Regions from separate parts of the Dokdonella soli genome, predicted to be linked through region 2. Evidence: riboswitches for the same ligand, from Rfam matches in the RefSeq annotation. Region 2 holds a riboswitch; the other holds the start of a gene.
The links. Region 2 has a riboswitch for cobalamin ahead of metE (5-methyltetrahydropteroyltriglutamate--homocysteine S-methyltransferase). Riboswitches for the same ligand answer to the same signal wherever they lie in the genome.

Region 1 (5,938 bases), 200 kb from region 2:
TGCTTCCGCATCGGTATAGGTCTTCGCCGGCCCCGCGCCCACCGTCGCCTTCGCGATCCGCGTCGCCGGCCGCGAGCGCAGGTAATAGGTCGTCTTCAGTCCTTGCTTCCATGCGTACATGTACATGCTCGACAGCTGGCCGATGTTCGGATTCTCGATGAACAGGTTCAGCGACTGGCTCTGGTCGATGAATGCGCCGCGCTCGGCGGCCATGTCGATCAGTGCGCGCATCGGCGTCTCCCAGACCGTGCGATAGATCGTCTTGAGCTCGTCCGGCAATGCCACGATCGGCTGCACCGAGCCTTCGGCGAGCTTGATCGCGTCGCGGATCTCGGCGGTCCACAAGCCGAGCCGTTTCAATTCATCGACCAGGTAGCGGTTCACCTGCAGGAAATCGCCGGACAAGGTCTCGCGCTTGAACAGGTTCGACACCTGCGGTTCGATGCATTCGTAGCAGCCGGCGATCGAGGCGATCGTGGCCGTTGGCGCGATCGCGATCAGCAGCGAGTTGCGCAGGCCATGAGCCTGGATCTCCGCACGCAGCACATCCCAGCGCGCGCTGTCGCGCGGGGTGACGTTCCAGGCGTCGAATTGCAACTCGCCACGCGCGGCGCGCGTGTCGGCGAAGGCCGGATGCGCGCCCTTCTCGCGCGCGAGGTCGAGCGACGTGCGCAGCGCCCAGTAGTAGATCTCCTCGGAGATCCGCGCCGACAGTTCGCGCGCCGCTGCGCTGTCGAACGGCAGGCGCAACGCGAAGAACACGTCCTGCAAGCCCATCAGGCCGAGGCCGACCGGACGCCAGCGCAGGTTCGACGCGCGCGCGGTGTCGATCGGATAGAAATTCAGATCGATCACGCGGTCGAGCTGGCGCACCGCGACCTGCACGGTGTGCGCGAGCTTGTCGAAATCGAACGCGACACCGTCGTGATGCCGCGAAAGATTGATCGAGCCGAGATTGCAGACCGCGGTTTCGCCGTCGTTCGTGACTTCGATGATCTCGGTGCACAGGTTCGACAGGTGCACCACGTTGCCCGGCTTCGCGGTCTGGTTGCCGGCGCGGTTGCAGGCGTCCTTGAACGTCATCCAGCCGTTGCCGGTCTGCGCCAGCGTGCGCATCATGCGTGCGTAGAGGTCACGCGCCTTCACGGTCTTCTTCGCGAGCCCCTGCGCCTCGGCCTGCACGTACGCGCTTTCGAACGCCTCGCCCCACCGGTCCGGGAAATCCGGCACGTCCTTCGGATCGAACAGCGACCACATCCCGTCCGTATCGACGCGATGCATGAACAGATCCGGGACCCAGTTCGCAATGTTCAGATGATGCGTGCGGCGCGCGTCGTCGCCGGTGTTTTCGCGCAGCTCGAGGAACGCCTCGATATCGGCGTGCCAGGATTCCAGGTACACGCAGGCCGCGCCCTTGCGCTTGCCGCCCTGGTTGACCGCGGCGACCGAGGAATCGAGCGTCTTCAGCCACGGCACGATGCCGTTGCTCAAGCCATTGGTCGAGCGGATCAGCGAGCCTTCCGAACGCACGCGATGCCAGGCGAGACCGATGCCGCCCGAGAACTTCGACAGCAGCGCGACGTCGCGGTACTTGCCATAGATCGCCTCCAGCGAATCCTCAGGCGAATCGAGCAGGAAGCAGCTCGACAACTGTTCGTGGCGCGTGCCGGAATTGAACAGCGTCGGCGAACTCGGCACGTAGTCGAGACCGGCGAACAGCTGGTACAGCTCGATGGCGTCGCCCGCGCTCTCGCTGAGCGCGCAGGCGACGCGCAGCCAGAACTGCTGCGGCGACTCGATGACCTGACGCTGAGTCGGATGCTTGAGCAGGTAGCGGTCGTACAAGGTGCGTAGGCCGAAGTATTCGAAGCGCAGCGTGTGGCGCGGATCGATCGCGTCGTTGAGCTTGCGCGCATTCGCCTCGACGAACGCGAGCACGCGCTCGTTGATCAGACCCGCATCGAAACCGAGTCGGATCGATTGCGAGAACGAATACACGCCGAGCCCCTGCACTTCCTTGTCGATGTAGCCGGCAAGCAGGCGCGCGGCGACCTTCGAGTATTCGGGCTCCTCGGCGATGAACGAGGCCGCGGTGCGGATCGAGAGTTCATCCAGTTCGCGCGTGGTCGCACCGTCGTACAGGCCGGCGATCGTCTTCAGCGCGACGCGCATCGGCTCGACATCCGCGAGCCCCTCGCAGCAGCGCGTGACCGCGCGCACGATCTTGTTGAGGTCGACCGGTTCCTTCGCGCCCGAGCGCTTGGTCACCTGCATCGCGATCGGGCCCGCGTGCGGCGCGGTCAGGCGGAAACCCGGTTGATTCGGCGGGACGGCGGCGGCGGGAGATGCGGCGGACTCGGCGACAACTTCGGACGTGGACATGCGTTCTCTCCTTCGCGAGCAGCGGACCCGCAGAAGTAAAGGCACGGCGACGCACGGAATGAGACTTGGGCCCGCGATCCGCCGGCCTTCGCTCCCGCGAGCGAAAGAAGAACCTGCGGATGACGCCAGTCGAAAGGGACGCGGGCTCCGGACGGAGGCGCGACGACTTTCGGCCTGCCCCTCCCGCGAGGGCCTTCGAGCCAGACGCTCCGCATTGCGGCGGAACGGTCGCGGCGGGTATTCGGACTCTCGGGCGCGAGGCGTTTGCCTCACCTACTGGACGCCGCTTCCCAAGCCGAAGCTCAGTGCCTGATGCGTCGTTCGCTCCCGATCACCGCTGCGGGGCAGCTCCGGATTCGCACCGGATTCCCTCGGAGGTTTTGTGACCCCCAACCCAGATGTTGTGCTGGGCGCCATCGACGACCACAAGATATGCCCTCGTGACCGGAAGTTCAATCGGTTTCTTGCCGCACACGAGTTTCCATGAGTCGGCAGGCGACGGCCCCCACCAGCATCGCCGGCACGAACCAGAGCACTTCATGCACCCCACCCGCCAGGCCGACCAGCGCAGGACCCGGGCAGTAGCCGACCAGTCCCCAGCCGATGCCGAATATTCCCGCGCCCACAATCAGACGGCGATCGATCCGCTGCGTCGCAGGCAATTCGAACCCGGGCGCGAAACGCGGTTTGGGCAAGCGAAGAATCCAGCGGAACGCGATCACGGTAACGCCGACAGCAGCGCCAAGCACCAGGATCAGGGTTGGGTCGAACTGGCCGAAGATATCCAGGAAGCCTTGCACGACGCGCGGATCAGTCATGCCCGAGATCGCCAGGCCGACCCCGAACAAGGCTCCTGAAAAAAGAGCCGCGAACCAGCGCGCATTCATGCCGACCATCCCGGCCAATGGCGCATCACGAACACCGTCGCCATCGCGGCGGCCATGAAGGTCAGCGCCGCGGGCCAACGAGCGCAGCGACAACCTGCCCAGGCCACACACGCCATGACCGCTGGTGCAACCGCTGCCCATGCGCGTGCCGAAGCCGACGAGCAATCCACCCACGACGAGCAGGATCACCGGATAACCTTGCCGATGTGGCTCACCCACGGCGAACCAGCGCATCGTCCCCCCGCCCGCAAGCATCAAGCCGAGCAGGAACGCAACACGCCAGCCACGATCCGACGACGCGGCCCCGGTCACGGCGTTGACGATGCCGCTGATGCCCGCGATGCGGCCGTTCAGCCACAGCAGCAAAGCGGCGGCCATGCCGATCAGCACACCGCCGACCCATCCGCTCATCCGGGCGTTCATGCCATGCCTCCCAGCTGGTTAAGCGGCAACTTCAACCAGACGATGCCGTTGGTGTCCGGCGGCGGCAGGCGCCCGCCGCGGATGTTGACCTGCAACGCCGGCAGGAGCAGTCGTGGTACCGTCAGGTTGGCGTCGCGCGCACCGCGCATCGCCACGAACTCGGCTGCAGTGATGCCGCGACCGACATGCAGGTTGTCCCGCACCTCGGCGGCGATCGACGTCTCCGCCATCGGCGCACGTCCGGCCGGCGGATAGTCGTGGCAGAGGAAGATACGCGTGTCCGCTGGCAGCGCCAGGATCGTCTGGATCGAGGCATGCAGCCGCGCGGCATCGCCACCCGGGAAGTCGCAACGTGCGGTGCCGACGTCCGGCGCGAACAGGGTGTCGCCGACAAACGCTGCATCGCCGACAAGATAGGTCAGGCTGTCGCCGGTGTGGCCGGGCGTGGCGAGGACGCGCGCCTCCAGGCCGCCGATGCGGAAGCGCTCGTCGTCGTCGAACAGGCGGTCGAACTGGCGGCCATCGGGGACGAAGTCCTCGCCCAAGCCGAACAGCGGCTTGAAGTGCGCCTGGACCGCAGCGATGCCGCGGCCAATCGCCAGCGGCGCCCCGAGCACGTCATGCAGATGGCCGCCGGCGCTCAGATGGTCCGCGTGCGCATGCGTTTCGAGGATCCATTCCACGCGCAGGCGGTGGTCGCGCACGAACGCGAGCACCGCGTCGGCGGACGCGGTCGACGTGCGCGCCGCTGCCGCATCGTAATCGAGCACCGGATCCACGATGGCCGCGGCCCCGCCCTCGCCCTCCCATACGACATGGGTGAAGGTGCCGGTGTCCTTGTGGAAGAACGTTTCCACCCATGGCCGTGATGGCATGAAATGCGCGCCTCGGATGCGACCGTCATCTGGACGGAGGGGATTCTATACGCCCCCTGCTGCGGAGGGATGGGTCATCGTCGCAGCACGCGGACGGCCCAATTGGGCGTAAGCTCGTGCCACGTTTCCTGGTCCTGTCGGCAATCCTCCTGACACCGTCGCAATGCTTTTTCGACGCCGCCGCCATCGCCGCCTGATTGCGCTGATCGCGCTGCTCGGCCTGCTGTTCCAGCAGTTGGCCATGGCCGGATACATGTGTCCGCTGGAGCAATCCGGGGCGACGGTGGCCGTGTCGAAGCCGACCTGTCACGAGCAAGGCGCGGCGGACCCGCGATGCCACGAGCATTGCCATCCGCAAACGCCTTCCTCCGATCATCCACCGGTTCCTTCGGTGCCGGCAGCGCTGTTTCCACCGACCACGTGGCTGCGCGATGCTGCGTGGTTCGTCGCCGACACGCGCGTCCATCATCGCGGCGAAATCGTCGCCCGCGCCGCCGCGCCGCCGCTGACCATCCGGCACTGCACGTTCCAGATTTGAGCTCCGTCCGCTGACATCCATGGCGCCGCGATTGCGGCACGTGTGTCCCTTGCGTCGGAGTTCCCATGCCCACCGTCCATTCCATACTCGCGCAGCCTTTGCGGCGCGGTTTTCGTGTTGCTGCCACTTTCTGCCTCGGTCTCCTCGCGCTGCCCGGCGCGCGCGCTGACGACGCTCGCCTGTCGCTGCTCGATGCGGTGCGAATGGCCGAGGCGTCCGCACCCGATATCCAGGCACGCCGCGCCGCGCTGACGTCCGCCGAGGATGCGGTCAGTCCGGCCGGCCAGCTTCCGGATCCGCAACTCGTGGCGGGCGTCGAGAACCTGCCGGTCACTAGCGGAGACGCGTTCAGCCTGACCGACGACTTCATGACCATGCGCAAGGTCGGCATCTCGCAGGCTTTCCCACGCCGCGAGAAACGTGCACTGCGGACCGCGCGCGCTGAAGCGATGGCCGGGCAAGCACGCGCGCGGCTCATCACGGAACAGCTCTCCGTGCGCGAAGCGGTCGCGCGCGCGTGGATCGCGCGCGCCGCCGCCGAGCGTCGTCTGGCACTGCTTCAATCCCTGCGCTCGCGCGCCGAAGCGACGGTGGCCGCAGCCGCCGCGGCGCTCAGCGCCGGCCGCGGCTCCGCGGCCGACGGCATCGCGGCGAGGTCGTCGCAACAGCAGCTCGAAGACCGCATCGACCAGGCCGGACGCGACGTCGAGGAAGCGCAGGCCGATTTCACACGCTGGCTTCCCGACGCGGCCGGGCGACCGCTTGGCGAAGCGCCGGACTGGACCGACCTCGGCGGCGACCCGTCCCGGTTGATCGGCAACATCGCGCACCAT
Region 2 (5,938 bases):
CCGCGACGAAAATGCCGGCATCGGTGGCTGAGAGGAATGCTTGCGAAACCGGATCATTCCAAGGATCGAGGCCGCCGCTGATCGAGTAGTTCAACACATCGACGATGCCGTCCTGGATCGCCTGGTTCGCCGCGGCGGCGAGCGCGGATGTGGAACCGTTTCTGTTGTAGAGGCCACGGTAGATCACCAGGTTGGCGTGCGGTGCGACACCCGACAGATGTGCTGTAAAGCTGCCGATGGTGGCGGAACGGCTGTTGCCGCCAGCGGTGCTGCCGGTGTGGCTGCCGTGGCCATCGAGCGGACTGTCCTCAACGGATTGAGCCGGCTCTTTGGGCTCCTGCACACCCAATTCGTCGTAGACGCCGATGACCTTGTCATTGCATCCGCCGGCCAGATTGATGCCCTGCACGCCGCATTGACCGATGTAGTGGCCAGAACCCAATGGGTTCTGGATGTGGTAGCCCTGATCGTCGACGGCTGCAAACGAGGGACTCTTGCTGTTGTAGCCGGTATCGATATTGCCGATGACGACACCGTCGCCTCGATAGCCCAGCAACGATTCGAAGCCGTTAGCGAACAGCGTGTCCTGCCCCGCCGGAGTTCCCCACCAGATCGAGGAGGCCCCGATGAAGCCCGGACCGACGTCGCTCGCCTGATGGACGATGTAGTCAGGCGTGACTGAAAGGACGTCGGGCAGCTTTTTCAGCTTCGCAACATCGCTTGCCGAAAGCCCGTCTATCACTGCAGCGTTCAGCGCATGCGCCATCGTCGATACCACGTTCGGCGTGCGGCCCAACGTCATCGCAATAGCACTCAAGTGGCTGGCCTGCCGGCCCTCGAGGTACTGCCGGTAGTTCGCCACCGCTGAATTGGCCGAATCGAGGTGCAGTCGGCCCAAGGCTCCGTTCGCCTTGTAGGGACCGACGGCCTGAACGGAGTTTGCCCCCGCCTGGCCCGCGAAATAGGTTGGTATCGTCTGCTCGACAAACCGCACGATGTAGCGATTCGGAACGGACTCCCGGGCAACTACAGTGGAGCTTCCGGAAGGCCCGTCGTCCGTGGAAGCCGATCCGGCGAACGCTGGCGCTACGGCCATCCCCGTACTACCAATGATTGTCGCGATTGCTGCTGCCAGCGGCCACTGCCGCGTGAAACGAACACCCATCACCGTGTCTCCTTCGATTGGCCCCAGATTCCGTCGAACCCGCCGACTCCCCCAGCGGCGCTGCACTACGAGACGTTGATTCATGCCTCTCCCCGTCTCGTGCCAGCTCATCGACCATTGCCACGCCCTACTACGGGGCAAGCGCCATCACGGCGGCGCCCCGTCACATTTAGTCAATGACGAATGAGCGACCCGGTTTTGAAATGGCCATCACTCAGGAGCCCTGTACTCGCTGGATTGCCGGGATTGGCTGGCGCCTTGCCGGAAGGGCCCGTCGACGCAGCGATGCTTGACGTCGTCCGATGCTGCGCGTACTTTTCCACGCGTCGATGGTTTCCATCGCTCTATCCGCATAGAGCGATGGAATTAAAAGGGAAGCCGGTGCGGCCGTCATGGGCCAATTCCGGCGCTGCCCCGCAGCGGTGTGTGGAAACGACCTTCGCCAGTAGCACTGGTCCCTAAGGACTGGGAAGCGGCGGACACTAGGCGAAGCGCTGATGCGCTTCACGTCCACGAGCCCGAAGACCTGCCTCGTCCAGGGAGAGATCCCTGTTTGACCTGGACCTTCCGTGGGGAAGCGGCCGGAGCTCTCGCACGATGCATTTCCATCGTGCGCGTACTCCCGCGCGCTCGCCACGCAGTTCCGGTTCGCCCGCGGGGGCGAAGGTCGCTGGCGTGACGAATCCCTTGTCTGTACTTGCAGGCGAGTCGACGCGCGGTTCCTTCGTTCCTCACTGCCACTGACGCATGAGGAATTGCATTCATGACTCTTGTTACCAATCTCGGCTTTCCGCGCATCGGCGCGAAGCGTGAGCTCAAACACGCACTCGAGGCCTACTGGCGCGGCGAAAGCTCGCCGCAGCAGCTGCAGGACATCGCGAAGGATCTGCGGCACCGACACTGGCGTATTCAACGTGAAGCCGGCGCAGACTCCGTGCCTTGCAACGACTTTTCTTTGTACGACCAGGTCCTCGACATGGCGTTTCTGTTCGACGCCATCCCCGACCGTTACCGGAAGCTTGCCGATCGCGATCCGCTAGAGGGTTATTTCGCGCTGGCACGCGGGGCGCAGAATGATGAATTCGATTTGCGCGCCCTCGAGATGACGAAGTGGTTCGACACCAACTACCACTACCTCGTTCCAGAGCTGCAGAGCACCCAGACCTTTCAACTTCGTGGCGACAAGCCGGTCGCCGAGTACCTGGAAGCGAAGGCGCTGGGCCTCGAAGCGCGTCCGGTGTTGCTGGGTCCCGTCAGTTTTCTAATGTTGGCGAAAACTGTCGATGGGAGCGATCGCCTGGCACTGTTGGATCGACTGCTGCCCGTCTACATAGAATTGCTCGGTCGACTCAAGGCCGCCGGCACCCAATGGGTGCAGATCGACGAACCCTGCCTCATCCTCGATCAGGATGCGGACGATCATGCGGCCTATCGCCGTGCTTACGCGGCATTCGCGAATGTGGATCGTCCCAAGCTTGTGCTGACGACTTATTTCGGCGCCCTCGGCGACAACCTCAACCTCGCTGTGGACCTGCCCGTCGACGGATTGCATGTCGACCTGGTTCGCGCGCCCGATCAATTGGATGCTGTACTCGACGCGTTGCCGGCAGAACGGACGTTGTCACTCGGTGTCGTCGACGGACGCAATATCTGGCGTACCGATCTCGATCGCGCGGTGCCGCTTGTACGCCGTGCGCATGATCGACTCGGCGGTGACCGCCTGCAGGTCGCGCCGTCTTGTTCACTCTTGCACGTGCCGGTCGATGCAACACTTGAGACGTCGCTTCCCTCCGACATCCAGTCCTGGCTTTCGTTCGCGCGACAGAAAGTCGAGGAAGTGCGCGCCATCGTCGACGCGCTGAACGGTCTCGTTTCCTCGGTGGATACGCTCGATGTTGCACGCGAACGGCGAGAGACGCGGAGCACCTCGAAAAGAGTCCACAAACCCCGTGTCGCGGAACGCGTGGCCTCTCTCGAAGCATCGTCCGCACGGCGTCGCTCCGCCTATCCGAAACGCCGAGTTCTGCAGGAAGAACGGATGCGGCTGCCGCTATTCCCGACCACGACGATTGGCTCGTTTCCGCAGACACATGAAGTGCGAGAGGCGCGCGCGAAGCACAAGTCCGGCAAGCTGTCGGATGCCGCCTATGACGCTTTCCTGGTGGCTGAGACGGAAAAGTGTGTGCGTTTCCAAGAGGAAATCGGCATCGACGTGCTCGTCCACGGCGAATTCGAGCGCAACGATATGGTTGAGTACTTCGGCGAGCAGCTCGATGGTTTTGCTTTTACGAAGAATGGCTGGGTACAGAGCTATGGATCGCGTTGCGTCAAGCCCCCCGTCATCTACGGCGATGTCGAGCGTCCGGCGCCAATGACGGTGCGCTGGTCGCAGTATGCGCAGTCGCTGACCGACAAGCCGATGAAGGGCATGCTGACCGGACCGGTGACGGTACTGCAGTGGTCATTCGTTCGCGATGACCAACCCCGAGCCGCCACCTGCCGGCAGATAGCACTGGCGCTGCGCGACGAAGTGATCGATCTTGAACGTGCGGGGATTCGCGTGATCCAGATCGACGAACCCGCGTTGCGCGAAGGTTTGCCATTGCGGCGAGCAGACTGGCAGGTCTATCTGGACTGGGCGGTGGAGTGCTTCCGTATCACAGCGTCGGGAGTTGCCGACGATACGCAGATCCACACGCACATGTGCTACTCCGAGTTCAACGACATCATTGACTCGGTCGCGGCGATGGATGCCGACGTGATCTCGATCGAGACCTCCCGCTCGCGCATGGAGCTGCTCGATGCCTTTGTGAAGTTTCGCTATCCCAACGAGATCGGGCCGGGCGTCTACGACATCCACTCACCGCGCGTGCCATCCGTGGACGAGATGACGGAGCTGCTGGAGAAAGCAGGCGCTGTGCTCTTCCCCGAGCAAGTGTGGGTCAACCCGGACTGTGGGCTGAAAACCCGCGGTTGGCCGGAGACGCGCACGACGCTCGCCGCGATGGTCGAAGCTGCGCGGCGGTTGCGATCTTCCGTAGAAAAAACAACCTGAGTCATGTCGAAGTGTCCGCTGCTCGCCTCGGTTGGGCAGCGGACATTTCCATCAGGTCGCTTGTCCCGCCACGCGACGGCGCACAGCGCGCATTTCAGGCGCCTCGTGATGAACCAGGGTTTCTGCTCAGGGCACCCACTCGAGCTCGCTGGTCGCCACGGTCAACCCCTGTCCAGGTTGTTCGCAGTGACGTTGCATTTGATGGTTCGACCCTGTGGGAGCAACCTGACCAGCGACAGCCGGACTTTGACACCCGCGCAGTCCTAATCAATCGGGCGCCCGACTCTGGGCGATCAGATTGGCAAGAAGGAGTAGGAAACTTCCGAAGATGGAGGAGATGAACCCGATGACTCGGCTCCTTTTCTGTGCCGCCCCGTTGGCGTTCATTGCCTTCTCCACTTCAAAGAGGCTGTTCTGCAGCAACGGGACGCGCGCTTGCCCTTTGGCGATGACCACCTGCTCAGCCTGCTTCAACTGGGTGAAGTTCGCGAACGAGAGATTCGCCCGCGCTTCGTCGTTGAGCTTCTCGTAGGCATCGTAGGTCTGGCGGTAGTCGAGCTGCTTGGCGATCGCCAATGCGCCGATCATGTTGCGAACGGGGGTCCCGCGATCGAGCATGTTGCCCTTATAGATCAGGCTGGCGACTTCCTGGCGCGCACTGTCCTGGAGCGCCAGGATGAAGATCAAGTCGCCCTGCTGATTGGCGATGAAATACTCGGATGCGATGCTGTTCAGCGATTGGACCTGCTGGGTCAGATCAGCCTTCGTGTCGGACAACTGCCTCATCGCTTCGCCGAGCCGGTCGACGACGATGAACGACCACGCAGTGCCGATCACACCCAATACGAAACCGGCGACGACCGAAATCGTCTTAGCGTGACGGACCAGAAAGCGAGGCATCGCCCCTCCGAACCTTGGTTCACCTTCAAGAATATCCGCCAACCCGCTGCTCAAGTCGAGCACCCTCCGGGCGGGAAGAATTTCTCGGTCTAGGCCGAGATGGCCACCAACATGGAGGCGTCGCAACTGCGGCCTCAAGGAGGTCGAGGCCGAGCTGTCGCAGCTCAAGCGCATGCGCGGCGATCCGGCGCTTGAGCATCATGCGCTAAGGGATCTCCTCTCGCGAAAGCTCTGAGCCAGGCGCGGCGATTGGAACTGCGCCTGGCCATGCAAACCCATCGCCACCCAAGTGCGCGACGTGCCGATCGAGCGCTGGCATTGCCACGCTCGGTGCGGCGCTACCAGCCGCGACCGCGCCCGCGTACCGAGGCACTTCTACGCATTCGCTTCCTGCCGAGTCGGTAGTGCAGGTCTTCGAAGCGCAGCCGCCGACCCGCCAGCGGACGTGCCGAGCGCTTGGTCACGGCTGCGCAATCATGTGTCGTTTTCCGCTTATAGGAATAGACCACAAGAGCGGAACCTATATGCGGATTGAATACGAGCAGTTGGCAAATAGTGGCAGGGTGGCTTGGAACGTCGATGGCGATCACCCGTCGGATCTGCTGAGGGTCCTTGTCGGGTTCGGTCGAGGCTGCGTCCTGCACGGAAAAACCACCTCACTACCCGTGTTGATTCCATTGCGCGGACATGTGCGCGTATCCGAAGGCGGCAATGTCCAGAGGACGCTGGCGCGCGGCGAGTTGTTCGTGGCGGAGATCGGGCAGGAGCTGCAGGTGATTGGGCAAGGCGCGGCCGTTTGGCTCGTGCTGCTCGCGAAC

Region 1: linked by a shared signal. The riboswitch ahead of ABD002_RS14900 (ribonucleoside-diphosphate reductase subunit alpha) and the one ahead of metE (5-methyltetrahydropteroyltriglutamate--homocysteine S-methyltransferase) in region 2 are both predicted to bind cobalamin.

The regions. Positions count from the first base shown of each region.
Region 1 covers NZ_BAAAEU010000024.1:200,596-206,533, forward strand. Annotated here, with positions in the region: gene ABD002_RS14900 (ribonucleoside-diphosphate reductase subunit alpha) at 1-2,274, opposite strand, end outside; cobalamin riboswitch at 2,598-2,816, opposite strand; gene ABD002_RS19745 (YeeE/YedE family protein) at 2,835-3,692, opposite strand; gene ABD002_RS14915 (MBL fold metallo-hydrolase) at 3,689-4,567, opposite strand; gene ABD002_RS14920 (hypothetical protein) at 4,731-5,105, shown strand; gene ABD002_RS14925 (TolC family protein) at 5,171-5,938, shown strand, end outside.
Region 2 covers NZ_BAAAEU010000024.1:4,745-10,682, forward strand. Annotated here, with positions in the region: gene ABD002_RS14040 (S8 family serine peptidase) at 1-898, opposite strand, end outside; cobalamin riboswitch at 1,478-1,713, shown strand; gene metE (5-methyltetrahydropteroyltriglutamate--homocysteine S-methyltransferase) at 1,929-4,220, shown strand; gene ABD002_RS14050 (hypothetical protein) at 4,488-5,120, opposite strand; gene ABD002_RS14055 (helix-turn-helix domain-containing protein) at 5,810-5,938, shown strand, end outside.